One region of the Aeromonas rivipollensis genome, then DNA from elsewhere that is predicted to be linked to it. Evidence: riboswitches for the same ligand, from Rfam matches in the RefSeq annotation. Region 1 holds a riboswitch; each other region holds the start of a gene.

Region 1 (10,007 bases):
CCACCACCCGCGGCACTGCGCTGACCAATGCCGCCATTGGCGAGGGGGTCAGGGTCAGAAACCTCAGTTCGGGCAAGGAGATCCAGGCCTGGGTGATCGACAAGGGGGAAGTCGAAACCCGTTTTTAGCCCACAAAAGGCGAGTTTGATTCAAGTTCGGCCGCCTTCGGGTCGCCTGTCAGAGATAGACCATCAGGAATTGACGTTATGAAAATCACACGCACCGACCCTATCTATGTTCAACCCCAGCAGCAGCGCAAGGCCGATGCCGCGCCCGCAGCCCAGCCACGGGCCGGCCAGGGGGATGCCCTAATCAGCAGCACGGCCCAGAGCATCAATCAGGCAAGGTCTCAGCTGGCATCCACTTCCGACGTGGACATGGAGAAGGTGAACCAGATCCGCCAGGCCATCAGCGAAGGCCGGCTCGAGCTCGACATGGATGCCCTGAGCCAGGCCATCCTGGACATGCACCGCCGATGAGCATGGCCCCCAAGCTGAGGGTCAAGGAGCTGATCATCGGCATCCAGCAGGACTGCGGCCGCTACGCCGATCTGCAGCAGCTGCTGCTCAACCAGCACTCTCTGCTGGCCAGCCACGATGTCGACGGGTTGACCGGACACAACCGGCAGCAGACTAGGCTGATGGCCGACATCCAGCAACAGGCCCAGCAACGCTGTCAGCACCTGCTGGCGCTCGGGCTCAAGCCCGACGAGCAGGGCATGGCGACGCTCATCACCAGACTGCCCGACCCGCTGCAACAGCGCGTTGGCGAGCAATGGCAACGCCTCGAGTGGCTGTTGCAGCAGTGCCGGCGCCAGAACGAACTCAACGGACGCCTGCTGGCCGGCCAGATCGAAACGATCAACACCCTGCTGGGCCAGGAGTCATCCTATGGCAGGCAGGAACACTTCCCCGATTGAATCGTCAGCGCCCCTGCAGGGTGCGATGACGCAGGCTGGCGAGCTCGTCCAGTTGCCGCTGCTCCCCTGACTCCTGCCGCTGGCGCGCCGCCAGATCCCGCTTGTCCAGCAACAGTTCCAGCCCCTTGACCCGGCCAAACTGCTTGAGCAGTTGTCCCTCGTGGCGCGCCAGATCCAGGTTGGCCAGCGCGGACTGCTGCACCTGGTGATCCAGCAGGTGGCGCAGTTGTCCCTGCATCTGCTGCTTGTTCTGCCACAGCAGGGGATGGAAGCTGGCCGAGCCCGGTTGCAGCGTCGCTATCACCTCCTGCAATTTGAGGGCCCGCCGCTCCTCACGCAGCGCCACCTCCCGCAGCCGCTGCCGCTCCTTGCCCATGGTATCCAGGGCATCCTGTTGCAACCCGAGGTAGGATTTCAGCATGGGGCGTCCTTAGGCTCTGCCAAGCACTTGCTTGAGGCCGCTCACCACCTGGGTGATGGGGGTCTCTTCATGGATCCCCTGTTGCAGGAAGCTGGCGATGGCGGGATAGCGCTGCACGGCTTCGTCCATCTGGGGATCGGCGCCGGGCTGATAGCCGCCGAGGGGCAGCAGCTCGCGCACCTGCTGGTAGCGCCCCCACAGCTGGCGCAGGTTCACCGCCAGCCCCTGCCATTGTGGAGGCACCACCTGCGGCATCACCCGGCTCACCGAGGCGCCGATGTCGATGGCGGGGTAGTGCCCCTCCTCCGCCAGCCGCCGCGTCAGCACTATGTGTCCATCGAGAATGGCCCTGGCGGCATCCACCACGGGATCCTGCTGATCATCCCCCTCCGCCAGCACCGTATAGAAGGCGCTCAGGCTGCCGTCGGTGCGGGTGCCGTTGCCCGCCCGCTCCACCAGCTGGGTCAGCATGCTGAACACCGAGGGCGGATAGCCACGGGTGGCGGGCGGCTCTCCGATCGCCAGGGCGATTTCCCGCTGGGCCTGGGCATAGCGGGTCAGGGAGTCCATCAGCAGCAGCACGTCCTGACCCTGCTCACGGAAATACTCCGCGATGCGGTGGCACAGCTGGGCGGCCCGCAGGCGCATCAGGGGGGATTGGTCAGCGGGGGCCGCGATCACCACGGCGCGGGCCAGCCCCTCTGTTCCCAGGCTGTGCTCGATGAACTCCCGCACCTCCCGGCCCCGCTCGCCGATGAGCCCCACCACCACTATCTGGGCGCTGGTATTGCGCGTCATCATGCCGAGCAGCATGCTCTTGCCCACCCCTGAGCCGGCAAACAGCCCCAGTCGCTGGCCCTTGCCGACCGTCAGCAGGCCGTTGATGGCGCGAATGCCCACATCCAGGGGCTCGCGTACCGGGGTGCGCAGCAGGGGGTTGGGGGGGGAAGAGAACAGGGGAACCCGCTCCCCCTCCTCTGACAGCGAACGCCCGTCCAGGGGGTGCAGCAGGCCGTCTAGCACCCGGCCGAGCAGGTGCTCGCCGACCACTATGGTCTCCTCCCCGTCGATGGGCAGCACCCGGGCACCGGCATAGAGGCCGCTCATGGGTTGCAGGGGCATCAGGTAGGAGATATCCCGGTTGAAGCCGACCACCTCGGCCAGCAGGGAGTCACCCGTTGCCGTTTCCACCCGGCAGCGCTGCCCCATCACCAGCTGGCAGCCCACCACTTCCAGGGTCAGCCCGGTGACGCGCACCAGGCGGCCATAACGACGAAAGCCCGGGATCTCGTCCAGGCTGTCCAGCGCCGAGGTCAGCGCCTGCTGCAATGCCTCATGCATCCCGAGGCAGTTCCAAGGTCTGGTTGAGCTGCTCGATGCAACGACCGAGCCGCTCCCCCGTGTTGATCTCGATCACCGCGGCCCGGGTCTCGATCCGGGCGTCACCGACCCCCAGGGCCCCGTCCACCTGCAGCGGCCACTTCTCGCAGCGGGTCACCCCCTGCTCGGCCAGGCGCTGCCTGTCCCCCTCATTGAGGTAGATCACCAGATCTTCCGACTCGCTCGGCAGGGTCGCCATGGCCTGTTCGACCTGCTGGAGCACCTGCTGCGGGTTGAGGGTGAACTCGGCCTGGATCACCCGCTTGGCCACCTGGGCGACCAGCTGGGCGATCAACGCCTTCTGCTCCAGCATCCGGGCCCGGGTCAGAGACTCCCACTGCTGTTGCAGCTTGGCAAAGGGGACCATGGCCTGATCGAACGAGGCCCTGCCCTCGGCCAGCCCCTGGGCCAGGCCACGCACCTGTCCCTGTTGCAGACCCTTGGCCTCCCCTTCAATCAGGCCGCTGGTCAACCCCTGCTGGTAGCCGGCCTGATACCCCTCTGTCTGTCCCTGCTCCAGCCCTTGCTGATAGCCGTATTCGAACTCTTCCTGCTGGCTTCTGGCCTCTTCCCCGCTCTGTCCCAGTGCCGGGAAACGGTAGAGACGGGTGGCACCGGCCGCCAGTTTGCGAACATGCTGACTCATGCCTGTCTCCTGTTAGCTGACGGTGGCTTCTTCGAACAGCTGGAACTCGATCTCGCCCTGCTCCACCAGTTCCCGCACCAGTTGCATCACCTCTTCCCTGGCCTGCTCCACCTTGCGCAGGGAGACGCTGCCCTGATCCTGGATCTGGGCTTCCAGTGCCTGCGCCATCCGCTTGGGCATGGCCCCCAGCACCACCTTGCGAAAACCGGCGTCGGTATTCTTCAGGGCCAGCGCCAGCAGATCCGCCGGCAGCTCCTGCACCAGACGCTGCAGGGTGTCGTCGCTCTGGCGACGCAGGGCCATGAAGTCGAACATGTTCTTCTCGATCTCGAGGGCCATGTCGCCGTCGTGTTCCCGCAGCAGGGAGAGCATCTGCTCCTTGTCACCCTGATAGCGGTTGAGGATGTCGGCCACCTGGCGCACCCCGTTCACCTTGGCGCCGGACTGGTCGGCCACGTAGGCGAGACAGCGATCCAGGGTCAGCCTCAGCTCGGCCAGCACATGCTCGCTGACCGAGCTGAGGCTGGCGACCCGGACCAGCAGATCGTCGTGGAGCGACCCCGGCAGGGCATCGAGCACGGCCGAGGCGGTCTGGGGCGGCAGGAAGGCGAGCAGCACCGCCTGCATCTGGGGGTGTTCGTTGCGAAAGAAGCGGGCCAGGACATCCGCTGGCACCCATTGCAGGCGCTGGATGTCCTGGCTCATCGCATCGCCATAGAGGCTGTCGAGCAGGCTGCGGGAGAGGCGCTGACCCAGCGCCAGATCCAGGGTCTGCTCCAGGTATTCCCGAGACGCGCTGCCGATGCCGCTCTGCTCGCGATACTGGTTGAAGAACTGCTGCAGGGTCCACTTTGCCTCTATCGAGCTCACGCCGGAGAGGCCCGCCATCTTGGAGATGAGCCGTTGCACCTCGTCCCGCGACAGCTTCTGCATCACCTTGGCGGCCGCCTCTGTGCCCATGCTCAGCAGCAGGATGGCGGCCTTCTCGAGGTTGTCGATGTCGATGTCGACCGCGCTCTGGTTCAGATTACCGTTGTTCATTGCCACTCACCCATTGTCTGACCACTTCCGCCACCCGGGCAGTGTCTTTATCCACCAGCAGTTGCAGGTGCTTGAGCTGCACCTCGAGCTCGGAGCCAGGCTCCGGCAGCGCCTCCAGATCCAGCGAGGAGAACTGGGGCTCCAGCTTGTATTCCGCCTGCTGCAGGCTCTTGCCAATCGCGGTGCCGTCAGTCTCGTCATCCCCTTCCCGGCGCATGGAGAGGCCTATGGTCGGTTCCTGCTCTTCATCCTGCTCCTGTTCCGACTCGGCATCAGGATATTGCTGGGTACGCACCAGGTGCTTCACCAGAGGGCGAATGCCGAAGAACACCAGGGTCAGTCCCAGCAGGCCACCCACCAGGTAGCGCAGGGAGTCTTGCCAGTAAGGGGTCTCCAGCCAGCTCGACTCAGGTGGCGTCACCGGCACGGCGCCGGTGAAGTCGAACACCTGCAAGCTGATCTGATCGCCACGCACGCCGTCAAAGCCGACGGAGCGCTCCACCATCTGGCGGATCTGCTCCAGCTGCTCCGCGCTCCAGCCCCCTTTGGGGCCGCTCTGCTGGTTGAGCAGTATGGAGACGTTCATCCGCTCCAGTCGTCCCTGCTGATAGCGGGTATGCACTATGGTGCGGCTGTTCTCGTACTGCTTGCTGACCTCCTGCCGTTCGGTACGGGTGTCATTCTTGGCAGGCTCCGGCGCCGCCGCATTCCCTTCGGCAGCCTGGTCGGTCTGGGGCGCCGTCTCGGGAGGACGGTTGGACAGGGCCCCCGGAATGCCGAGCGCCAGGGCATCTATGGTCTTGTCGGACTTGTTGGATTCCTTGGTCACCACACCGTTGGGATCCAGCTGTTGCTGGGTCTCTTCCACAGCGTTGAAGTTGACATCAGCGGCGATCTGGACCCGGAAGTTGCCGGTGCCCAGCATGGGATAGAGCATGTCGCTGGCACGCTGGCGGATGTACTGCTCCAGCTTGCGCACGTATTCCATCTGCTGGACGCTCTGCTTGCCGAAGCCCGCCTTGTCGCCAAGCTCGGCACTCAACAATTGGCCCGCCTGATCCACTATGGTCACGGCACCGGGCTTCATGCCCGAGATGCTGCCCGCCACCAGGTTGGCGATGGCCTCGACCTGACCCGGCTCCATGGACTGGCCGGGTTGCAGATCCAGCATCACGGAGGCGCTGGGTTTCTCTTCGTCACGGCCGACAAACAGGGTCCGCTTGGGGATAGCCAGATGCACCCGGGCACTGCGCACCGCATCCAGCGAGATGATGGTTCTGGCCAGCTCCCCTTCCAGGGCATGGCGATAACGCGCCCCTTCCATGAACTCGCTGGTGCCAAGACCTGTCACTGTGTCCAGCCCCTCGAGGCCGGCCGGCATGGCCGCCCTGACCCCGCGCGCCGCCAGCGCCATGCGCACGTGGGCAAGCTGGCTCTCCGGTACCAGGATCTGGCCCGAGCTTTTCTCCAGCCGGAAGGGCACCTGCTCCTTCTCCAGCATCTCCATGATGTTGGCGGTGTCGTAGAGCTCCTGCTTGCCGTAGAGCGGCACATAGTTCTTGCTGGAGGTCCAGAGGATCACCACTATGGTGCCCGCCACTATGGCGGCAAGCAGCGCTATGGTCAGGATGGATTTGTTGTCCCGGGACAGGGTGCGCCAGTTGCGCATCCCTTCCTGTACCCGGGCGATCAGGGAGCCCGATGCCCCCGGCGAGGATGATACCAATTCAGTCATGACCTACCCTCAGAGCGGCATGCGCATGATGTCATCGAAGCCTGTCATCAGTTTGTTGCGCACCTGCATCAGGGCGGAAAAACTGAGACCTGCCTTCTGGCTGGCCACCATGGCCCCCACCAGATCGTCGCTCTGACCCGCGTCGACGGCGGTCATCAATCTGGACGCGACATTCTGCTGTTCGTTGACCCGGCCGACGACGTCACGCATGGCGTCGCTGAACGAGACAGCCGAGGCGTCGTTAGGCTCGATGGAAGGGGTGTGACTGGCAACGCGCTGCATTTCCTGCATCTGCTGCAGGAGCGTCACCTGTGATGACATGATCTCAATCTTCACTCGGTTATCCCTTAGTTTTGAATCTGCTGCTCGACATCGATGCCCTGCTCGCGCATGGCAGCCAGCTTGTATCTAAGTGCCCGGGTCGTCATCCCAAGGGCTTCGGCCGTACGAGTCCGGTGACCACGAAAACGGCGCAACGTCTCCAGGACGAATTGAAATTCGGCATGCCGTTTGGTCTCGCTGAGCCCCTCCGGGGCCGCAAGCGTCTGCGGTAACAGGTTGTCGGCTTCCACGGCATAATGGGGCAGCATCAAATCGACCGCCTGAATATGCAATCCGCGAGCCATAATTAGCGCCCGCTGGATCACGTTGTCCAGTTCGCGCACATTGCCCGGCCAGTCATAGGAGAGCAGCTGCTTGCAGGCGCTCTCGCTGAGGCGATACCCCTGCTGGGCGGCGTAGCGCTCGATGAAGTACTCCGCCAGCGGCAGTATGTCGTCCGGCCGCTCCCGCAGGGCGGGCCAGCTCATGGGCAGCACATCGAGCCGGTAGAAGAGGTCCTCGCGAAACTCCCCCTGCAACACCAACTCCCTCAGGTCTCTGTTGCTGGCGGCAATGATCCGCACATCCAGCGCAATCACCTGATGGCTGCCCAACCGCTCGACCTCTTTCTCCTGCAGTACCCGCAGCAGCTTGGCCTGCAATGCCAGCGGCAGTTCGGAGATCTCGTCGAGCAGCAGGGTGCCCCCCTGGGCCAGCTCGAACTTGCCCTGCTGGCTGGCGGTCGCGCCGGTAAAGGCCCCCTTGCTGTGTCCGAACAGGATGGATTCGAGCATGGATTCGGGGATGGCTGCGCAGTTGATGGCCACGAAGGGCTTGCCCGCCCGGCTGGACATCTCGTGGATGTAGCGGGCCAGCCGCTCCTTGCCCGTCCCCGACTCGCCGCCGATGAGGATGGTGGCCGAGGTCTTGGCAGCCCGCCTGGCGAGCTGCAATACCTGCAGGCTCAGAGGCGAGGAGGCGATCAGGTTGGGAATGGCCTGACGCAGGCGCAGGGCCCCCCTCACCACATCGAGGATCTGGCGCTGACTGAAAGGCTTGATGATGTAATCGATGGCGCCGGCCCGCATGGCCTCCGCCGCCAGATAGGCCTGGTGCTCATTGACCAGGATGACGCAGTCGGTACCCGCCAGCTCCTGCACCATTGAGGGACCGGCCTCGGTCATGACCGCCATGTCGAGCAACACGAGATCCGCGGAATGGTTGGAGAGAAATTGCTTGGCCAGCGGGACAGAATTCAGGCAAGAGACGCGATAGCCTGCATTCAACAATATTCCCTCAACATCGTCTCCATTTGATAACGAAGAGGAAACTAATAATAGATGTGCATGAGATTCAATACCGACGGGTATTGAATTTTCCTTGATAGATAAATCAGAAAACATATTAACCCGAACCTGTGATTGCACATGAATCAATCAACAGAACTGACGCTCAAAAAATAAAAACGCACCAGGACGGGGCAGCACCTCTTATTGAGCACTTACCCTATATCGGTATGAAAACAAGGCTGGAATCATGACCTTGGTAACCCCGCTATCATTAGCATCAATGCCGTTAGACCGGAGGCTTTGCGTCCTGACTTTTCAGTTCAGTTTGCCTTTATCATGCGACGACCCGTATTAGGATGGCATGGCTTGGTTGTCCTTAAGCCATGTGACACATCTGACTGTTTCTATTTTATTTTTTCACTGTCAGTCTGTGTCGCGTCAAAAGCCGTCACATCATAACGGCTTTATATGACAATTCAAGCAGATGTGCGGAATAGTCTCTTCCTGCCGGCATATGGGCGTGGCAATTCCACTTCAGCCCAGGGTGCCAATTACTTCGACCCGTAAATCTTCCGGGATCTCGTTATAAGAGAGCACTTTGAGACCCTTTGAGAAGGATCGGGCATAGCGGGCGATCAGGGGCCTGAGCTGGGGCATGACCACCAGCACGGGCGCATACCCCTGCTGCTGCAACTGCTCCTTCACCAGCGGCATGTTCTGCTGCAACTGCGCCAGCAATTGCGGGTCGACCGGGAAGCTGTCCAGCTGGATTTTTCCCTGCTGCTGGGACTGGTTCATTGCCGTCAGCAGGGTCTGCTCCAGCCGGTCGTCCAGGGTGAAGGCCGCCAGTATGTCGCGGGATCCGATCGCCTGCCTGACGATCTGGCGCTTGAGGGCGCAGCGCACGTCCGAGGCCAGCAGCACCGGGTCCTTGGTCAGCTCGCTCGCATCCAGCAAGGTGGTGGCTATGGTGCGGATGTCGGTGAGGCTGATCTGCTCCTTGAGCAATTGACGGAAGACCCGCAGTTGCTGCATCTGGGTCAGGGCCAGATTGAGCTCTTCCGCCAGGCGGGGGGACTGGGTGGCCAGATACTGGCCCAGCTTGCCCACCTCGTCATGGCCGAAGAGCCCATCGAGCTGCTCCCTGAGCAACTTGCTGGCATGGGTGGCGATGACGGTGGCAGAGTCGACCACGGAGTAACCCAGGTTGAGCGCCTTGGCCTTGTTGTCCGGCGAGATCCAGACAGCGTTCATGCCATAGGCCGGATCCTGGGTCAGCTCGCCGTCCAGGGCGCCATAGGTCTCGCCGCTGCTGATGGCCATCAGCCGCTGGCAATCCACATTGCCTGTGGCCAGGGCAATGCCAGACAGCTTGATGCGATACTGGTCCGGCTGCAGTTGCAGGTTGTCCCGCACCCGGATCTCGGGCAGCAGGAAACCGTACTGCTCGGACAGTGTCTTGCGAATGCCGCGCACCCGGGCGAGCAGCTCGGCCCCCTTGTTCGCCTCGGCCAGCGGCACCAACCGATAACCCAGTTCGATGGCGACCGCATCCACCGGCGGCAGATCCTGCCAGTCCAGCCCTTGCGGCTCCGGCTGTACCATCTGCCTCGTCAGCTCCTCGGCCGCATCCAGGGCCGGATCCTTTGCCCGGCGCTGGCTGACGCTCCAGCCGGTCCAGGCCAGCACAGCGGCAAAGCTGAGGAAGGCCAGCATGGGCATGCCGGGCACCAGGCCCAGGATCAGCATGATGGTCGCCGCCGTATAGATGACCCGGGGAGAAGCCAGGATCTGCTGGCCGACCTGATCCGACATCTCCCCCTCGTCACTCACCCTAGTGACTATGATGGCCGCCGCGGTGGACATCAGCAGGGAGGGGATCTGGGCGACCAGACCATCACCTATGGTGAGCAGGGCATAGATGCGGAAGGCATCGGAGACCGGCAGCGAGTGCTGGAAGATACCGATGGCGAGACCGCCCACCAGGTTGATGATCAGCACCAGCAGGCCGGCGATGGCATCGCCACGGACAAACTTGGAGGCCCCGTCCATGGCGCCGTAGAAGTCGGCTTCCCTGGCGATCTCTTCCCGCCTGGCGCGGGCCTGGTGCTGATCCAGGGTGCCGGCGTTGAGATCGGCATCTATGGCCATCTGCTTGCCCGGCATGGCATCCAGGGTGAAGCGGGCGGAGACTTCGGAGATCCGCTCCCCCCCCTTGGTGATCACCACGAAGTTGATGATCATCAGGATCACGA
Region 2 (10,007 bases), 480 kb from region 1:
AGGAAGTCTCATGATCATTGGCAAACCGCAAAGCGATCCCACCCTCGAGTGGTTCTTGTCGCATTGCCACATTCATAAGTATCCCGCCAAGAGCACCCTTATTCACGCCGGTGAAAAAGCGGAAACCCTCTACTACATCGTCAAGGGTACAGTCGCCGTCCTGATCAAGGATGACGAAGGCAAGGAGATGATCCTCTCCTACCTGAATCAGGGGGATTTCCTGGGCGAGATGGGGATGTTCGAAGAGAACGAGAATCCGGAGCGTTCCGCCTGGGTACGTGCCAAAGGCGCCTGTGAAGTCGCCGAGATCTCCTACAAGAAGTTCCGCCAGCTGATCCAGGTCAACCCGGACATCCTGTTGCGCCTCTCCGGCCAGATGGCCAAGCGCCTGCAGCACACCAGCCAGAAGGTCGGCAACCTCGCCTTCCTGGACGTGACCGGCCGGATTGCCCAGACCCTGCTGAACCTGGCCAAGCAGCCGGACGCCATGACCCACCCGGATGGCATGCAGATCAAGATCACCCGCCAGGAGATAGGCCAGATCGTCGGCTGCTCCCGCGAAACCGTCGGCCGCATCCTCAAGATGCTGGAAGAGCAGGAGCTCATCTCGGCCCACGGCAAGACCATAGTGGTGTTTGGCACCCGCTGACCGGGTTCCCCGACGGCTCAGCACAGGGCCGTTGGATAAAAAAGGCTGCCACGGCAGCCTTTTCTGATCTCCTCCCCTATAATCCCGCACGCCCTTCCCCGGCCTCAACCAAGCGAGTGTGTATGCATCTTCAATGTCCCCTGTGCCGCAGCCCCCTGCATCTTCATGAAGCCTCCCGCGGGGTCTATTGCGACAACAAGCACCATTTCGATCCGGCCCCGGAAGGTTATCTGGATCTCATCCCGGGCAAGAAGGATCCCAAGGACAGCGACAGCCGTGCCCTGCTGCGCGCCAAGCGCCGCTTCCTGGAGCAGGGGCACCAGCTGCCCCTGGTGGAGGCCATGGCGACCCTGCTGGCTCCACTCGGCGAGCGCGAGCTGATCCATCTCGGCTGTGGTGAGGGGTACTACTGCCGCGCCCTGGCAGAGCGCCTGCCGGGCTGGCAATTTGGCGGCCTCGATCTCGCCAAGAACGCCATCTTCGCCGCCAACAAAGCGCAGCCCGACGGCCATTTCGTCATCGCCGATCCGGCCAAGGCGCCGCTGCTGGCCGGCTCAGCCCAGGTACTGCTGGTCAACGACCTCAAGATCAAGACAGAGCTGCTGGTCAGCCAGCTGACCCCGGGCGGCTACCTGCTCCACCTGCAACCGGGCCCGCGCCACCAGTGGCAGCTGAGGGTCAGCCTCAACCCGGTGAGCATGGAGCACCCCCTCAGCTGGCCAGCCCTGGCCGGGCTCGTCCCCGTCGAGCGGCAACGCTGCCAGTTCTCCATGGCCATGGATCAGGGGCTGCGTGCCCATGTGCTGGAAACCAGTCGCCTCGGCTGGCGTGCCGGCGGTGAACAGCGTCACGCCTTCACCCACCAGGGGCCGGACGAACTTGAACAGGATCTGCTGCTGAGCCTGTGGCAGAAGCCGCTCTGAACCCCATGAAAAAAGGCCCGTTCGGGCCTTTTTTATTTGGCGTATCCACTGCTCTCCCCCGGTAATGAAGGAGCGACCCCCTTACTCGAGCGGCCGCCCGTTGACGGTGAAGGAGAGATCCACTTCCGGCGCCGAGACGGGCCTCTGATCCAGGGTCCCGGCGGCGCAGATCACGGTGGCGGCCCGTGGCTCGCTGGCCGTGGGCACATTGACATGGAACTTGTTCATCAGGTTGGCATTTAGCCGGTGATTGGCCAGCCGGAAGTGCAGCAAGCCCTCCCGGGTCTCCACCTGCAGCTGGCAATCCTCTGCCCCGATCCCCTCGCCGTCATCCCCATAGCTGAAGCCGTAAGCGCCGTGCAGAGCCGGATAGAGGTAGCTCGGCAACAATCCGCGAGGATCGTAATAGCCCACCAGGGTCGTCACCGGCACCCCGAATGCCTGCGGCTTGCGCGCCACCCGAGTATCCACCACAGGCCCTTCGTTCCAGCGGCTGCCGTCCGAGGTATAGCTCTTCTTGAAACCGCGGGAGACGGTGATCTGCTGGCCATTGATGAAGAGGGTGCTGTTGTAGCCGGCACCGTGCTCCACAGTCAGGATGCGCCCCGCATTCCCGGCTCCGGCAGCCGGCGCCTGGATGTTGCGCGTCCAGTTGCCGTCCCACATGGCTACCTTGACCAGATCATACTCCGCCAGCAGAGCCACCAGCTTCGCCTCGCTCAGATCGCCGATGGGCGCGCTGATCTGCTCCAGCCGCTCGACCCTGTGCTGGTAGGGCACCATGGTGGCGGTGGCGGCATCCCATTTGCTGAATCCGGTCGGGGAAGCGGCGTCGAACACCGCCTTGCTCTCGAGGAAACGCTGGATGATGGCGGCCGAGTTCGGGGTGTAGAGGGTAAAGCGGTTGAAGCCGGAGAAGGGCGATCCACCCGCCATGGCATCGAAACCGAACGAATGTCCCTCGAAAGGCGGCTGGCACTGGCCGTCGAGGCAGGCGCTCTGGCCGCTGCGGGCGGCGCCAAAGTTCGGGATGAAGCGGTTCTTGTCGCCATCCCAGCCCCAGCTCGAATTGACCGCCTCGGCGCTGCGGTGCACCGAGCCCTGGAAGCCGCCGACATAGTGGCCAAGACCATAGTTGTGGCCCACCTCGTGGCTGAATTCGTTACCCAGAGAGGCGTCGAGCGTGACTATGCCGCCGCCGCCCGAACCACCGTGCACCTGGATGCCGTTGGCGTACTTGCCACGGCTGTTGTGGGCCGCCAGCTGGGCCACCACATAGGGATGGCTGCTCTCCCCCTCGCCAGCCGTGCTGTTGATGCCGTAGTTCGCATTGTCTATCCCGTGGGAGATCAGCTCCTTGCCGATGCGCTGGCGCATGGTGCCCTCGTGCCAGCCCCCCTGGCCGGGATCGAAATCGGTGAGCAGGGTGCCGTTTGGCAGCATCACCTCCGGCAGCGACAGGGGAGCATACTGGCTGACGATCAACCGGCTGGTCGGCACCGTCTGGAAATATTCGCGATGAGCTTCGGGATCCCTGGCGAAGGCAAACTGATCCCGGGGAGTGGTCAGCATGCCAAGGTCTATGGTGTGGATGAGCAGCTCGCTCGGGGCACCGATCGCGAGATCCGTCAGCTCGCCGCTGAGCCCGCCCTGGCTGAGTTGCAGCGCCAGGCCTGGCCGGATCCAGTCCGCCGGCAGCACGGCGCTCCAGGCGTCGGTCGCATAGCGGATACCGTTGTTCTCGAGCTCCCCGTCACGGATCCACTGACCGCCCACGAACTTGAACTGCAGGCTCTGACCGCGGGAGAGGGTCACCTGGCGGCCACTGTAATAAAGGGTCGAGTTGTAGCCGGCGTTGGAGGCCAGCCGCACCATCTTGCCTTCCAACTCCGCTCCGCCCGGCAGATGAATATCGCGCACCCAGCGTCCGTCGGCAGTCTGAATGGTCACCAAAGCATGAGGCTGCAACTTGCCAAGCAGGAAGGCGCCGGCAGGATCGCTCAGTTTGGCCAGCTCGCTGCTGCTGTTGATGAGGCCACTGGTGCCCGGCCCCGGCGTGAAGTCGACCCCCTCCTCCGGTGAGCCATCGAGGTAATAGGCCGTCTTCGGCAACTGCTCGGGGGGGTTGAGGCTGAGCGTCCCGAGCGTCTGTCCGGCGCCATCTCGCGCCGTCACCGTCATGGTCGCGCCGGTCTCGGTTTGCAAGGGCCTGACCAGCAGCAGGCTCTTGCGCAGGGCGGTCAACCTGGGCTGGCGGTCCCCTTCTGCGACATGGGCCGGCAGGATCTGGCTCTGGGCGAATTGAACCTGCGCCGCCAGGGATCCTTGCAGATCGTTGGTCGGTGGCTGGGTGTTGAAGGGCAAGGAGGTGGGAGCCTGAACGGCAGCCAACAGAGGGCCGCTCGCCAGGGCGGCCATGATGAGGCTGGCTAACTGTGTTTTTTTCATTGTTATGGTTCTCATTGTGATGGGCATGTCCACATGCCCTGTTGCAGGAATCATTACAAAATGGACGCCAGAGGCTCGCTCCAACACCCGGTCTGAGAATAAGGTCTGGTTGTCGCGCAGCGGCATAGCCGCAGCCTGAAACAGGAGTGGAAAAAGGAATGGGACGCCAAGGCCCCATTCCTGATGGTCATCAGTTGCAGTTGGCTGCTCCCTGATCCAGCCAGACATCGTGCTTGCCTGGCTCGTTGCCCCTGGTCCAGTACTGGGCCTGCCACTTGCGGCCATTGTGGGTGGTGACATCACCGCCGCTGTAGGCCACACCGGCATTCCAGCCGAGCTGCACCTGGCTCACCAGCTTCCACTGATCCGCCGTCTGGCTCGGCTCGTTACCTTGGGTCCAGTACTTGGCCTGCCACACCAGCTGGTTGTGGCTCACTTTGGTATCGGCGTTGTAGACGGTGCTGGCGCTCCAGGCCGGCCAGCTGGCCGCATCCGGATCGGAGGCACTGCATTCACCACCACCGCTTGCCGGGGTGACTGTGAGCCGGGTCTGGCCCTGCACATCCAGGGCGCCATCTGTCACGGTGACGGTCAGATCGTAATCCGTGTTGACCGCCACACTCGGGGCCGCCAGCACCAGGGTCTTGCTGCTCTGGCCGCTGGCGGTCAGACCGGCCGGCACAGTCCACTGGTAGCTGAGCGCATCCCCATCGGGATCTGTGGCGCTGGCGGTAATGCTCACCTGCATGCCCGCCTGCACAGAGGCGGGAGCCAGCGCGGTCAGCACGGGTGGCTGGTTGGGCGGTGGTGCCTGGTGGGTCACTACCATACGATCCGCGCCCGCCAGTCCCTGCTCATCGGTCACGGTCAGCTCGAATGTCAACTGGGTATCCTGAGAGACGGTCCCCAGACTCAGCCTGGCTCGCGCCTGCTCGGCATCCCTCAGGGATGCCTGCGGACCGCCGACCTGGCGCCATTGGTAGCGCAGGGCACCGTTCTCCGGATCCCGGGAGGCGGCACCGTCGAGTACCAGTTCGGCCGGGCCAGTGGTACTCATATCGCCGCCGGCGTTGGCCAGGGGGGGCTGATTGATGGCAGGCTGGGGTGGTTCTGGCTCGGTACCCACCTCGCTGACTCCCGCATCACCGGCCGCGATCCGCGCGTCTATGGTTTGGTGCATGATGCGCCACTGGTAACCGAAGAAGACCCCCTCAAGCCGCCCTCCCGTCATGATGTTGCTCATCCGGTAAGGCTCGTCTCCCGTGTGCGACAGCCCCAGGTTGTGGCCCAGCTCATGGCTCAGGGTCAACGACTGCCCATGGACGGTGACGTTGCCGGGGCAGGCGTATCGATAGCCCGCGCGCGGCGCCCCGTCTTTGGCCCCCAAACCGACAGAGAGACCATTCCCCTGGTAGCTGCATGTCCTGCTGTCATCCTTGTAGCCGCGCAGCACATAGATATTGGAGAAGACCTGTTCCGCGTTTGGGATCCAGCCCTCCCGCAGCGGCGCCGTTAGCTCAACAGTACTGGGTTCGTAGGCCTGACCATCGCCATTCTTGTCCCATTCGTGCACCAAGATGCCGTTGTCCACCCAGCTGAGGCGGATGTTGTAGGGGGCAAAACGTCGGCTCATGTCCGCCATGATGATGGCACCGTCGTCCCACAGGTGGCTCTGACGCTCACCGGGGAAGGCGATGTAGCTATAGGAGAGGCTGACCGCCTTGGGGGCGGTAACAAACAGTCGCACCTGATCCACCTGCCGATCATCGGCCAGGATTTCGAGGGTGGTCTCGCCCTCTGCCAGCCCCTGGAGCACCAGCCGATCCTGGGTCGCTCCGGGTACCAGTTGCAGACTGACCAGCTCGGGGTTGGCGATGCGATAGCTCAGCGCCACCGGCTGCGGGCCCGGTACCTTGGCGATCAGCAGCGCCTCTTGCTCCCCCCGGCTGCTGAGCAGTTTCTGTTTCAGGGCAGAGTTGAAACCGGGATCGAAGGCCAGCTGGTTGGCAGGATCGGGCAACACCTGGGCATAGGGATTTGCCTCGCGCGATTGCTGCCCATCTGCCATCAACCAGAGTTCCCCCTCCTCGTTGGTGCGAAAACCCTGTTCGTACTGGCCGGTCAGATAGGTCAGGATGAATTCGTAGTCCCGATCGACCCGCACCTTGATGGGAGCTGGCAGGGTCAACTGTTTGCCTGATACGAGCAGGACGCTGCCTTCATAGGCAGACTCGCCGCTCTCGATGTCGATGAGGCGCAGGCTGAACTGACGGTTGCTACCACCCCAGATCCCCTCCTGCACCTTGAAGGTCGTGATCTCCAGCTCGTCCCCAGTCAGGGGATGCTCGGTTGAGGCGATACGGATCGTTCGGCTCAGGCTCTGGCCGGGGAGAAAACGCAAGAGACCTGTGGTGGCTGGGCTCTCCTGCCAGAGGCTACCCAGCTTGTTGAGCTCACTCGGCACCGCCACTGCGGGATCATAGATGGTGACGGGCAATGAAAACGTGGTAGTGCCTGCATTCATCCCCAGATATCCATTACCACCGGGCAATCCGTTATCACGCACCTCGTACTTCGCCAGATAGCTGCCGACCTGCTGGGTGTTCACACCGCTGAGCTGCTTGATGCGGCCACTGAGATCCCCATCGTTCTCGTCCCAGGCCGTCATCTGGGGGGCGAAGGTCGCCCCGAGCGGCAGTTGCAGGACGAAGCCGTCGACCCAGGCCTCCTGGCTGTAGAGGCGTGGCTTGATCTGATCCTTGCGCCACTCCCCGGTGATGGCGTTCTGCTGGGCCAGAGCCTGCGGCCCCCATGCGGCCAGCAGGGCGAGCATGCCCCCCTGCACCGCCAGATTTACCTTGTTTTTTTTCATCTGCATTCCGTGATTTCCCTATTTTTGGCGCCTGCTTCGGTGGCAGGGGCGTCGTTGTTATTGCGTTGACATGAGCACAGGGTTCAACCCTCTTCTCCTGCCGCCACCGACAGCGATCACCTTGAGCGGCAGGGCATGAGCGGGCGGGTTGAGCCCGGTGATGGCGAACAGGGTTTCACCCCAGCCGAGGCGGAGTTTGCCTGGGGCGGCGACACGAAGGGGGGAAGCAAGCAGGGAGCCAACCAGACAGGTCGACAGTAAGAAGGGGTGGACTTTGCATGGCGAATAATCCTTTTTCGTTATTAGTCAATACGATAAGGACAAGGCAACCAGCAGACGGTGCAAGATCTCCCCTTGGCAGAGGATCGATACGACCTGTGGCGGCCCCGCTGTCCTAGATCATGGATCCTTAGACCGGAAGCTTTGCGTCCCGGCCTTTTGACCGGTTTGCCCTTATACACAAATTAATCAGTAGTGCGTGGCGATTATTCTCTATAGGCGCAGTCACTGCAAATGGCAGAGCGGGATCTTGACTGGGTGTTCTATCAAGAAATGCCTCTGAAGGCAGGGTTAAGCTCGGCGTGAGAACGGATGTCAACCATCCAACTCACTATCTTGAAAGCGATTTCAAGATGAAAATATTTTTTCAACTTTAGGTGAAATGATTAATTCCTTAGAAATGGCTCGCGGTTTATCCACCCCGAACTGAGGTCAGCCCGCAAAGCGCCACAGGAAAAAGGAATGGGGCCTTGGCCCCATTCCCTATGGCCATCAGTTGCAGCTGGCAGCCCCCTGATCCACCCAGACGGCGGCCTTGCCGGGCTCATCGCCCTTGGTCCAGTACTGGGCCTTCCACTTGCGACCGTTGTGGTTGGTGAGATCCCCGGCGTTGTAGGCCACAGCGGCATTCCAGCCGAGCTGCACCTGGCTCACCAGCTTCCACTGATCGGCGCTCTGGCTTGGCTCGTTGCCCTGGGTCCAGTACTTGGCCTGCCACACCAGTTGCTTGTGGCTCACCTTGTCATTGGTGTTGTAGACGGTGCTGGCGTTCCAGGCCGGATGGTTGGCCGCATCGGGATCGGTTGTCTCGCAGCCGCCCCCCGTGCTGGCCGGCTTGACGGTCAGGCGGGTGCCGGCGCTGGCGTCCAGTGCCCCGTCAGTCACCATCAGGGTCAGGTCATAGGCGGTGTCGCTGGTGACGCTCGGGCCTGTGACCACCAGGGTCGCACTGTCCTGACCGGTGGCGGTGAGACCCGCTGGCAGGCTCCACTGATAGCTCAGGGCATCACCGTTCGGATCGGACGCAGTGGCCTTGATGGTCACCTGCTTGCCGGACTCTACGGTCGCACTGGCCGGTACGCTGACCACGGGGGGCAGGTTCGGCTGTGGTGCCTTGTTGGTCACCACCACCTGATCCTTGGCCGAGAGTCCCTGATCGTCGGTCACTGTCAGCTCGAACACCAGATTGATGTCGGTAGTGGCGGCATCCAGCACCACGCGGGCCCTGGCCTGGGTAGCGTCCAGCAGGCTGGCCTGGGGTCCGGAGACCTGCTTCCAGCTGTAGGTCAGCACGCCGCTTTCCGGATCGTGGGAGGCGGAGCCGTTGAGGGTTACCTCGGCCGGGCCCGTGACGCTCAGGTCGCTGCCGGCATTGGCCACAGGCGGCTTGTTGACCGGCGGCAGTGTACCCTCGCCGTGGCCCAGCCCCTCGTGCATGGCGTTGAGGATGTCGCCGTTGTCCGCGTCTATCTCCCAGGCGAACAGGCCACCGAGCTGGTTCGCCAGCACGTACTGCCCCTTGGCCTTGACCGAGCGATCGTTGTCGAAGCTGATGAGATCCCCAGTGCTGGCCTTGAACACATAAGGGGCCTCGGCCGACTCGTCATAGCCCTGCTCCCAGCCTGCGCCCATGCGGTTGTTGACGATGTCGCGGTAATCCACCACGCCATTTTCCCAGGTGCCGGTCACAGGTCCGGTGGCGGTACCAGTGAAGGGATTGCCGGCCTGGTAGTTCTTCACTCCGGTCCAGCCACGGCCATACATGGCCGCACCCACCACTATCTTGCCCGGTGTCACCCCCTGACCCAGCAGCGCCTTGACGCCCTTGTCGGTGGTGTACTTGGTGGCCGGATCCCAACTGGAGGCAAAGAGGTTGGTCTGGTGGGCCAGATTCGTCAGGTCGAAGGCGCCGCTGAAGTCGTAGCTCATCAGGAAGATGTGGTCCATGTACTGCTGGGCCGCCTGATAATCGACCTTGGCAATCTTGTCACCGCCGGCGCTGATCGCCGAGGTCAGCTCATACTGGCGGCCGGTCTCGGCTTCCAGTTCGTCGAGCATGGCCCGCAGCTCCTTCATCAGCACCACATAGGTGGCGCCATCGCTCGGGCCGCCCAGGCTGGGGTTGGCCCCCTGGCCGCCCGGGAATTCCCAGTCGATGTCCACCCCGTCGAAGAATTTCCAGGTCTGCAGGAACTCCTTGACCGAGGCGACGAAGGTGTCGCGCTTGGTCTTGTCCCCCAGGAAGTAGAAGGGATCGGAGAGGGTCCACCCCCCGACCGACGGCAGGATCTTGAGGTCCGGACGGGCTTGCTTGAGCGCCATCAGGTTGCCGAAGTTGCCCTTGTAGGGTTCATCCCAGGCGCTGAGGTTGCCCTGGGACATCTGGACGGCGGCCCAGGGATCGTGGATGGAGACCTTGAAGTCTTCACGACCGGCACAGGAGCGCTGGAGGGCCTCGAAGCTGCCGGAGATCTCTTTCAGGCTGTCATTGATGCCGTTACCGCCGCAGATGGGGGTGAAGCCGTAGAGGATGTGGGTCAGGTTCTGGGCCGGGATCTTGTCCACGGTGAACTTGCGGCCATAGACGCCCCACTCCACGTAATAGGCCCCCACCACCTTGCCGGACTTGTTGGCGTAGGGCTTGTTGTTCTCCTTGAGGGGCGCATTGAGCGGTGCCAGGTGGCTGCCGTCGGTATCGGCGACCATCAGCTCCTTCTTGTCGGAGAGGGTGCAGCCGTCGGCGTTGCACAGGGCGACCTGCATCTGGTAGCGGCCCCCCTTGGTCACCTTGAAGTTGGCGGTACCAGCGGCGGAAGCCGGGCCTGACCACACCTCC
Region 3 (10,007 bases), 1.2 Mb from region 1:
ACGGCCTGGAGGCTGACGTGGTGTCCCTGGCGCTGGCCTATGATGTCGATGCCGTGGCCAAGGCGGGTCTTACCGCCAGCGATTGGGAGGGGCGCCTTGCCAACAATGCGTCTCCCTATACCTCCACCATCGTCTTCCTGGTGCGCAAGGGTAACCCCAAGCAGATCAAGGACTGGGGCGATCTGGTTCGCAAGGATGTCGCCATCGTGACTCCCAACCCCAAGACCTCCGGCGGTGCGCGCTGGAATTACCTGGCTGCCTGGGGCTATGCCCTGAAGAAGAGCGGCACTGAAGAGGGGGCCAGGCAGTTTGTCGGCGATCTGTTCAAGAACGTGAAGGTGCTGGATTCCGGCGCCCGGGGCGCCACCACCAGCTTCATCGAGCGAGGCCTCGGCGACGTCTTGCTGGCCTGGGAGAACGAAGCCCTGCTGGTGCTGAATCAGCCGGGGACCAGCGACAAGTTCGAGCTCGTGGTGCCCTCGGTCTCCATCCTGGCCGAACCCCCCGTTGCCGTGGTGGACAAGGTAGCCAAGAAGCACGGCACCGAAGCGGTCGCCAAGGGCTACCTTGACTACCTCTATTCCGACGAGGGACAGCGGATCATCGCCAAGTACCACTATCGCCCGAGCAACCCGGCGATCCTCAAGGAGACGGCGGCCCAGTTCCCGCAGCTGGCGCTCTTTACCGTCAAGGATCTGGAAGGGGATTGGGACAAGGCACAGAAGAAACACTTCGCCCAGGGTGGGCTGTTCGACCAGATCTACCAACCGGGCCGCTGACAGTGACTGGCCCCTGTGACAACAGATAGGAGCACCATGATGAACAAGGTCCTTCTGGTTCCCGGTCTGCACAACAGTGGGCCGGATCACTGGCAGAGTCGCTGGCACCAGCAATTTCCCCAGTGGCAGCGGATGCTGGGTCTGCCCTGGGACAAGCCGGACCTCACCGTCTGGAGTGCCAAGCTGGCGAGCAAGCTTAGAAGCCGCCGCAGCCGGGTCCACCTGGTGGCCCACTCCTTCGGCGCCCTGACGGCGATTGCCGCCGCCCGGCTGCAACCGGACAAGGTCTCTTCCATCCTGATAGTGGCTCCCGCTGATCCGGCCCGCTTCGGCATCCCGGACGAGGTGCTGGCGGGATCCATCAAGGTGTCCGCCCAGCTCATCGCCAGCCGCAACGATCCCTGGATGAGCTTCGAACGTGCCGAGTATTGGAGTCGTCAGTGGCAGGTGCCGCTGTTCGATGCCGGCGAGGTGGGCCACATCAATGCCCAGTCCGGTCATGGGGAGTGGAGTCAGGGGCTCAACCTGCTGAACACCCTTCATCACAGGGCCGAGATGGTGGTGGATCCCGTCTCGACCGAATGGGATAGGCGGGCGGCCCTCAGCTTCCGCTGATCCTCGACCCATATGACAAGGAGAGTTCCCGCAAGATATCAGACAGGCTCGCCACCCTGATCCCATAGTGACTGTCTTTGCAGCTCAGGTTTCACCGCTCCGTTTGTTAGGTCTTTTATTTATATAAAAGACCTTTTTTTATATTTATCGCTCTAAAAGCCCTGATTTGCCGTTGTTAGACAAAAAAGTGCTTAGCAAAGGCGTTATTGGTGTTTGTTGTCCCTGGCGCTCGTGAGCAGAATCAGCGTATCGAAAGTTTTTATAACAAATGGATGTGTTATGCGATTAAGTTCTTATTCCGTCCTCCCTGGCCTGGGGCCGACCCTGGGCTTCAGCCTGCTCTACCTGAGCATACTGGTGCTGTTGCCACTCTCGGCGCTGGTGCTGTTCGCGGTAAACAACCTGACGGCCGCCGAGTTCTGGCAGGTGATAGGCTCCCCCCGGGTGCTCGCCTCCTTTCGCCTCAGCTTCGGGGCTGCCTTTATCGCCGCCCTGCTCAACAGCCTGTTCGGGCTGATCCTGGCCTGGGTGCTGGTTCGATACAGCTTCCCCGGTCGCCGGTTGGTGGATGCGCTGATCGACCTGCCGTTCGCCATGCCCACCGCCGTCTCCGGCATTGCCCTGTGTGCCATCTTCGCCCCCAACGGCTGGATAGGTCAGTGGGTTGCTCCCTTTGGTATAGAGCTCGCCTACAACCCCATAGGGGTGGTGATCGCCCTCACCTTCATCGGGCTGCCCTTCGTGGTGCGCACCCTGCAGCCCGTGCTGCGGGAGGCGGAGACCGAACAGGAAGAGGCCGCCGCCAGCCTGGGGGCCAATCGCTGGCAAACCTTCGCGCGAGTGTTGTGGCCTACCCTGATCCCGGCGCTGCTCACCGGCTTCGCCCTGGCCTTTGCCCGCGGGGTAGGGGAGTACGGCTCCGTCATCTTTATCGCCGGAAATTTGCCGATGGTTTCGGAAATCGCGCCGCTGATGATCATGAGTCATCTGGAGGAGTATGACTATGCCGGGGCCTCGGCTATCGCCTCCGTCATGCTGCTGATTTCGTTTGTCTTGCTGTTGATCATCAACAAGTTGCAGGCCTGGAGCTGGGCACGCATCGGAGGAAGCCGCATATGAATGCATCCAACGCAAGCCTGGACCTGGCCCTCGATGGGGCCCCTGTCACTCAGGTGCGCCAGCCTGCCGTGACCCGTGAGCCCGTCTGGGTCAAGTGGCTGCTGATCAGCGTCGGACTCGGCTGGTTCGCCGCCCTGCTGCTGCTGCCGCTCGCGACCGTCTTTATCCAGGCACTGAGCCCGGGCCTCGCCTTCTTCTGGCATGCCATCAGCGAGCCGGATGCCCTGAGCGCCCTCGGCCTGACCGCCCTGGTGACCCTCTGCTCCGTGCCCCTCAATCTGCTGTTCGGGCTGGCCGCCGCCTGGGCCATAGCCCGCTTCCGTTTCCCGGGCCGACAACTGCTCATTACCATCATCGATCTGCCGTTCTCGGTGTCGCCCGTGATAGCGGGGCTGATGTTCGTGCTGATGTTCGGCAGCCGCGGCTGGTTCGGCGACTGGCTTAGCGAGCATGACATCAAGATCATCTTCGCCACTCCGGGGATCATATTGGCGACCACCTTTATCACTGTGCCCTTCGTGGTGCGCGAGCTGCTGCCCCAGATGGAGGCCCGTGGGCCGGAAGAGGAGGAAGCCGCCATCATGCTGGGGGCGAGCGGCCTGCAGATGTTCTGGCGGGTCACCCTGCCCGGCATCCGCTGGAGCCTGATGTATGGCCTGCTGCTCTGTACCGCCCGTGCTGTGGGGGAGTTCGGTGCCGTCTCCGTGGTCTCCGGCCATATTCGCGGCCAGACCAACACACTGCCGCTGCACATCGAGATCCTCTACAACGAGTACCAGACCGGCGCCGCCTTCGCGGTGGCGAGCCTGCTGGCCCTGTTCGGGATCTTCACCCTGCTGGGGGAGACCCTGCTGGCCCGGCTGCGCGCTCAGCCCACCCAGTCCCATTGATATGGCCTGGCCTGCCTGCCGGCAGGTCAGCCCGGATAACCATGAATCCGGTTTAACGGTTTAGAGAGGCAGCCATGAGCATTCAGGTTCAACGACTCAACAAGCATTTCAATCAGTACGCGGCCCTGGCCGACATCAACCTCGATTTTCACGACGGTGAACTGGTGGCGCTGCTCGGCCCCTCCGGCTGCGGCAAGACCACACTGCTGCGGATCATCGCCGGGTTGGAGCAGGCCGACAGCGGCAACGTCATCATCCGTGGCGAGGATGCCTCTGATCTCCACGTGCGCGAGCGCAACGTCGGTTTCGTGTTCCAGCACTACGCCCTGTTCAGGCACATGACGGTGTTCGAGAACGTGGCGTTTGGCCTGAGGGTCAAGCCGCGCGCCGAGCGACCGGCCGAGGAGGCCATCCGAGCCCGGGTCAAGGAGCTGCTGGATCTGGTGCAGCTCAGCCACGTGGCCGGACGCTATCCGACCCAGCTCTCCGGCGGTCAGCGCCAGCGGGTCGCCCTGGCGCGCGCCCTGGCGGTACAGCCCAAGGTGCTGCTGCTGGACGAGCCTTTCGGCGCCCTCGACGCCCAGGTGCGCAAGGAGCTGCGCCGCTGGCTGCGGGAGCTGCACGACGAGCTGCACGTCACCAGCCTGTTCGTGACCCACGATCAGGAGGAGGCGCTGGAGGTGGCGGATCGGGTGGTGCTGATGAACGCAGGGCGGGTCGAGCAGATCGGCACCCCGGCCGAGGTCTATGACCAGCCCGCCACCGCCTTCGTGCACAGCTTCCTCGGCAGCGTGAACCTGTTCCGTGGCCGGGTGGCCGGGCAGGGGCTCGGCATAGGTGAGCAGCAGCTGGGGGGCCCCATCAGCTCCCAGCTGGCACAGGGCAGTGCGGCCATTGCCTATGTGCGCCCCCACGAGCTGGAGATACTGCCGGCGGATGCACCGGGTGGCATCAGCGCCACCATCACCCGCTTGTTGCCCATGGGGCCGCGGATCCGGGTGGAGTTGCGCGGGGATGGCGAGACCAGGGGCGCTCACTACGAGGCCGAGCTGAGCAAGGAGGCCGCCCGTGCCTTCGCCCCCGGCCAGGGGGTGCGCCTGGTGGCCCGGCATGCGCAGCTCTATCCCGACTATCAGATTTGAAGACGAGCCCCCAGGGCGAGACCCTTTTTCAGGCTTGCAGCCGGATCCTGATCCGGTCGCCCAATAACAAGAGGACGGTGGCAGCATCCACCGCCACTCAGCGCAGGAGGCGATGAGGTGAATTTTCAGCAATTACGCATTATCCGGGAAGCGGCGCGGCGGGATTACAACCTGACCGAAGTGGCCAATGCCCTCTTTACCTCCCAGTCCGGGGTCAGCCGCCATATCCGCGAGCTGGAGGAGGAGCTCGGGCTCGCGCTCTTCATCCGTTACGGCAAACGGCTGCTTGGCATGACGGAGCCGGGCAAGGAGCTGCTGGTGATCGCCGAGCGTATCCTGGGGGACGCCGACAATATCCGCAAATTGGCCAGCACCTTTGCCAACAGGGATTCCGGGCGACTGCTGGTAGCGACCACTCACACCCAGGCGCGCTATGCCCTGCCCCGTGTGGTGAAGGCGTTTCGCGAGCAGTTCCCCCTGGTGCAGCTGGAGCTGCGCCAGGGCAGTCCGGAAGAGATAGTGCGGCTGGTACAGACCGGCGAGGTGGATATCGGCATCAGCAGCGAGCAGCTCGACAAGAGCGAAGGGGTGGTCGCGTTTCCCTACTATCGCTGGCACCACAACATAGTGGTGCCGGAGCAGCACCCGCTCACCGCCGAGCGGGAACTGACCCTGGCGGCGCTGGCCCACTGGCCCATAGTCACCTATCAGGCGGGCCTGACGGGCCGGGTGCGGGTGGATGAGGCCTTTGCCGAGGCGGGGATACATCCGCAGATCCTGCTGACCGCCCAGGATTCCGACGTCATCAAGACCTATGTCGAGCTGGAGATGGGGGTGGGCATACTGGCGGACATGGCGTTCGATCCCCAACGGGACAAGGGGCTGGTGCAGCTCGACGGCAGCCGGCTGTTTGCGCCGCACACCGCCTGGATAGGTCTCAAGCAGGGTCAGTTCCAGCACAACTTCACCTGGCAGTTCATCCAGCTCTGCAACCCCGAGCTGGCGCTGGCGGAGATCCAGGCCAGGGCCATGAGCAACGAGCCCCTGCTCGATTACCAGATCTGAATGCCCCGCATCGTCTGAGAAAACAGGGAGCCCATGGCTCCCTGTTTGCTTAATCGACGCTTCAGCCAGACCCAGGGCCTCGCTCATTGGCTAGCGCCCGCTCTGGGGACCCAGCATGCGATACAGGGTGCGATCCCCCTTGATCCTGTGGTGGTAGAGGGCGGCGGCCACGTGCAGCAGGACCAGCGCAGCCAGCAACAGACAGCCGAGGCGATGCACGCCAAAGAAGAAGGCGTTGACCTCAGGTACATCGATGGGGTTGGCGATCGGGTAGAGCCAGAACAGGGCATAACCCTGCTCCAGCATCAGGAAGCCGCTCAACAGCACTATGCACATCAGGCCGTAGAGCAGGGCGTGAGCCAGCCTGGCGGCGGGATGGTGAGGCTGGGCCTGCTCTTCGGACAGGGGAGGCCGCCAGTGCCGCCAGCCCCAGCGCAGCAGGAAGAGCGGGGAGATCAGGGTCGCCATCGACATGTTCAGCACCGACAGAAATTGAAACAGCTTGGGATGGCTGTCGATCACCAGGTGCATCAGGTAGCCTGCCAGGGTGGCGTAGAGGATGACGGCGGCCATCAGCCAGTGCAGCAGGCGGCTCAGGGGGTCATAGTAGTCTTTCGTCATGGGATTTTTCCGACTGGGGCCCAGGGTGCCGAGAGGCACCGGGAGCCCGGATGACAGGCACAAAAAAGAGGCCGCTCGGGCCTCTTCTGCTTGCGGGGGATCAGTTCACCAGGGTCCAGGCATCCTGCCAGTTGGTGCCCACTCCGGGCTCATACTGGGTCGCGGTGCTCGTCCAGATGGTGCACCAGCCGCTGTAGGGGTAGGGCTTGCACTGATAGATCTTGCCATCTTTCGGCTGAAGTACCTTGGTGCCTGCCGCATAGGATTTGAGTCCCTCCGGGAAGCTGTACTGGTAGTCACCGCCGCTGGCCGGATCCTTGAACATCAGATCCATGGTCTGCTGCAGGGGGGCGCCGCCCGCCTTCGGCTTGCCCTCGATCACCAGTTGGTGGTGGCCGGCGCTCAGGCCGCTGACCTCCATGGTGAAGCTATGGCTGCTGTCCTTGATGTCGGCACCGGTCTGGCCCTTGGCGGCGCCACCGTGGTCATACAGGGTGTTGGTGACCGCGAGATCCCCCTCGGCCGTGACCGTGAAGTTCAGGGTGACCTTGCCGTTGTCGAGCAGGTATTCGTTCTCCAGCCCGCTCACGCTGATGCCGTCGTTTACCGGGGGTTGCTGCTGCTCGAGCTGGACCTCGACCCGCTGCAGGTTGCTGCCCGCCTTCAGGTAGATGGGGTTCTGGCCATAAACAGGGTTGAACTGGCCATCGGTGCCTTGCTGGCCTGCGCGGATCTGGCTCTGTTCGGCGTTGATCCTGGCGGCCAGATCGTGAGCCCAGTTGTTCTTCTGACCCTGCTCGGCAGAGCCGATGGTCAGCACTGTCTGCAGATCGGTGCGCTCGCCATTGGCGTCGAATACCCGGGTTCTGGCCTTGTCGCCGGCCACCAGATCGGTGGAGGGGTAGATGGTCCCACCCTGGCTCCAGGTCAGCGGTGGCTGGGTGCCGCCATCGAACTGGGCGTCGATCAGGTTGTAGAAGCTGTTGGCGGTATCGCCCACCTCCCAGACTCCGAGGATAACCTGATAGCCGGTGCGCGCCGGCAGGGTGCACTGATGGGTGACCTGCTTGGGCGGCTGCACCATGCCCCCGTCGATGACGCAGAACGGATTGAGATCGAAGGAGTCCCTGGTCAGGGGCTGGTTCGGGTTCCACTCCTGCTTGGTGAGGTAGTAGCGCCAGTTGCGGGTCACGTGGTTGGCGGTGAAGGTCCAGCTGATGGCGAAGGGGCCGCTCTGCACCTGGCGCTTGGTCCAGCGATCGCTGGTCTGGGCGTTGAGCTCACCAAATTGCGGGTGGCCGGCCGAGGCGATCTGGCCGTCGACGGGGCCGCCATTGGGGAAGCCGGATGGCGCCTCCAGGCTCTGTGGCTCCCACTGAATGGCGCCACACTGACTGTTGCCGCCGGTCTTGCACAGATAGTTGCGCCCTTCCGGCTGGCTGATATAACCGTGGGCGAGCACGCCGCCGCTGGCCAGCAGCGCCAGCGCGGCGGCCACATGATTGAGTTTGATTTTTGCTGCCATACATTCCTCTGTTCGGTGATGTGGGCAGTCAAGTTGGCAGGGGAATTCCCCGTGACACACCTGGGTGTGGCAACCCCGCTATCCTGGACGACATGTCTTTAGACCGGAGGCTTTGCGTCCTGGCCTTTCAACCAGTTTGCCAAATGACTACATAAAGGGTCAGGGTGCCGCCCTTGAGGACGGCACCACCATGATGGCTTTTTTTGATTAAATTATTAAGTGTAAATCTTTACAGCTTGATCTCATCGGAGTAGAGCAATCACTTAACGCTCTGTTTTTAAAATTATATTTAATTCATCAAGTTGGGTTTGGCTTCGCCCGCTCCGTCAAAAGATGCAAAATCGCGACATTTTTCATCAATGAAAAAATCCCCTGTCGGCGAGGCCGCCAGGGGATGGGACTGTGTCAGACGGTCAGTGGTGCGGGTACTGGTCTGCGCTGCGGGAGGGCGAAGGGCGGTGGGCCTGACCAGGCGCCAGGTCGCGGGGGAGGGCATTGCCGAGCCTGAAGACCGCCAGCCGCTCGTCCAGGCTGCGGGAGAGCCCGGCCAGCAGCTCGCTCTCCTGTGCCAGCTGGGAGGCGGCCTGCGACATCTCCAGGGCCGAGTCATTGATGCCGCTGACGTTGCGGTTCATGTCCTCTGCCACCATGCTCTGCTGTTCCGCCGCTGTGGCTATCTGGGTCGCCATGTCGCTCACGTGCTGGATATGGTTGACGATGAGGGAGAGGTCCTGTCCCGCCTTCTCGGACTGGCCGACGCTGCTCTCCGCCAGCTTGCGGCTGGCATCCATGGCGCTGGCGGCGGTCACCGCCCGCTGCTGCAACTGGGTGATGGTACTCTGGATCTCCTCTGTGGAGTGACGGGTACGGCTCGCCAGCTGGCGCACCTCGTCGGCCACCACGGCGAAACCGCGGCCCTGCTCGCCGGCGCGGGCCGCCTCTATGGCGGCGTTGAGGGCCAGCAGGTTGGTCTGATCCGAGATGGCGCTGATGACGGCGGTCACCTCGCCGATCTGCATCACCCCCTCCTTGAGTCGATTGACCTGATGGGTGGCCTGCTCCACTTCGGTGGCGAGCGCCTGGATGCCGTGCACGCTGGCGTGGACATCCTCGTTGCCGAGCCCGGCTTCGCTGGTGGCGTCCTGGGTGTCGCGGGCCGTGTTCTCGGCATGGCCCGCCACATCCGAGATGGTGGCGCTCATCTCGTTCATGGCGGTGGCGAGCTGGGCCAGCTGATCCCGCTGGCTGTTGACCGCCTGGTTGGTCTGCTCGGCGGAGGCGGCGATGCGCAGGGCGGCATCCGCCACGTTGCGGGCCCCCTGGCTCGCCTCCAGCAGGGCGCGGCGAATGGCGTCCAGCCCCTGATTGGTACAGTGGGCGACGGCCCCCAGCTCATCCTTGCCATGCACGGGTATGCTGACCACCAGATCCCCGGCCGCCACCTGGGCCATGGCCCTGTTGATCTCCGCCAGCGGGTTGACGATGGAGCGGCTGATGGCCACCCCCAGCCACCCCATCAACAGGATCGCCAGCAAGGTGGCACCGCCCATCCACTCATATTGCGACCACATGGTGGCCTCAATGTCCTGCAGCAGCACGCCTGAGCCCAGGATCCAGCCCCAGGGCTGGTAGCCTGCCACCAGGGACATCTTCTGGGCCGCTTCGCCGGAGGGGGAGACCCACTGGTACTCCAGGCGGCCCTGTTGGCCGCCCTTGCCGAGATCCACCATGCGCTGCCAGTGGGATTCGGCGGGCGTCCCGCCCATCTGCTGGCCGACCAGCTCGGGCTTGGCAGGGTGCACCACCACCCGGCGATCCTCGTCCAGCACGAACAGGTAGTTGTCTCCATCGAAGCGCATGCTGTCGAGCATGGCCTTGGCTTCGGCCTGGGCCTGCCGGGCGGGGAGGGTGGCGGCCAGGGTCTGGATCCGGCTCATGGCCAGATCCAGCACTGCCTGCAGCCTGGCTTCCCGTTCACTCATCAGGTTGCGGTGCAGGGCACTGGCCGAGATGAGCAGCAGTGCGATGAAGCCGATCAGTGCCAGTGAGAGCAGCAACATCAGCTTGCGGCTCACGGCGATATCACCGAGCTTGAACATAGTCTTTTCCTTACTTTCCCATGCGGATCTGGTTGTGGCCGATCTGCCGGCCGGACCTGATTGTTGTTGTTTTTAACATTCAATTAACTTTCAATGGCTTGCGATGAAAAACAGGCAATTGAGCAGTTTGACAACCAGTATAGCCAGCAGAC

What was found. Region 1 has a riboswitch for cyclic di-GMP ahead of lafK (lateral flagellar response regulator transcription factor LafK). Riboswitches for the same ligand answer to the same signal wherever they lie in the genome.
Region 2: linked by a shared signal. The riboswitch ahead of WIR04_RS04340 (PKD domain-containing protein) and the one ahead of lafK (lateral flagellar response regulator transcription factor LafK) in region 1 are both predicted to bind cyclic di-GMP.
Region 3: linked by a shared signal. The riboswitch ahead of gbpA (N-acetylglucosamine-binding protein GbpA) and the one ahead of lafK (lateral flagellar response regulator transcription factor LafK) in region 1 are both predicted to bind cyclic di-GMP.

What each region holds. Positions count from the first base shown of each region.
Region 1 covers NZ_CP149130.1:430,608-440,614, reverse strand. The annotation lists gene lfgA (lateral flagellar basal body P-ring formation protein LfgA) at 1-128, shown strand, start outside; gene flgM (flagellar biosynthesis anti-sigma factor FlgM) at 207-479, shown strand; gene lfgN (lateral flagellar protein LfgN) at 476-919, shown strand; gene lfiJ (lateral flagellar protein LfiJ) at 924-1,340, opposite strand; gene lfiI (lateral flagellar FliI-like assembly ATPase LfiI) at 1,350-2,681, opposite strand; gene lfiH (lateral flagellar assembly protein FliH) at 2,674-3,366, opposite strand; gene fliGL (lateral flagellar motor switch protein FliGL) at 3,379-4,407, opposite strand; gene fliFL (lateral flagellar M-ring protein FliFL) at 4,394-6,133, opposite strand; gene lfiE (lateral flagellar hook-basal body complex protein LfiE) at 6,152-6,478, opposite strand; gene lafK (lateral flagellar response regulator transcription factor LafK) at 6,490-7,752, opposite strand; cyclic di-GMP riboswitch class I at 8,005-8,092, opposite strand; gene lfhA (lateral flagellar biosynthesis protein LfhA) at 8,287-10,007, opposite strand, start outside.
Region 2 covers NZ_CP149130.1:914,478-924,484, reverse strand. The annotation lists gene crp (cAMP-activated global transcriptional regulator CRP) at 11-649, shown strand; gene WIR04_RS04350 (putative RNA methyltransferase) at 772-1,572, shown strand; gene WIR04_RS04345 (M66 family metalloprotease) at 1,654-4,020, opposite strand; gene WIR04_RS04340 (PKD domain-containing protein) at 4,211-6,898, opposite strand; cyclic di-GMP riboswitch class I at 7,269-7,354, opposite strand; gene WIR04_RS04335 (glycosyl hydrolase family 18 protein) at 7,664-10,007, opposite strand, start outside.
Region 3 covers NZ_CP149130.1:3,818,086-3,828,092, reverse strand. The annotation lists gene WIR04_RS17335 (sulfate ABC transporter substrate-binding protein) at 1-779, shown strand, start outside; gene WIR04_RS17330 (alpha/beta hydrolase) at 819-1,394, shown strand; gene cysT (sulfate ABC transporter permease subunit CysT) at 1,674-2,513, shown strand; gene cysW (sulfate ABC transporter permease subunit CysW) at 2,510-3,403, shown strand; gene WIR04_RS17315 (sulfate/molybdate ABC transporter ATP-binding protein) at 3,478-4,545, shown strand; gene cbl (HTH-type transcriptional regulator Cbl) at 4,663-5,610, shown strand; gene WIR04_RS17305 (cytochrome b) at 5,701-6,231, opposite strand; gene gbpA (N-acetylglucosamine-binding protein GbpA) at 6,332-7,756, opposite strand; cyclic di-GMP riboswitch class I at 7,822-7,907, opposite strand; gene WIR04_RS17295 (methyl-accepting chemotaxis protein) at 8,170-9,855, opposite strand.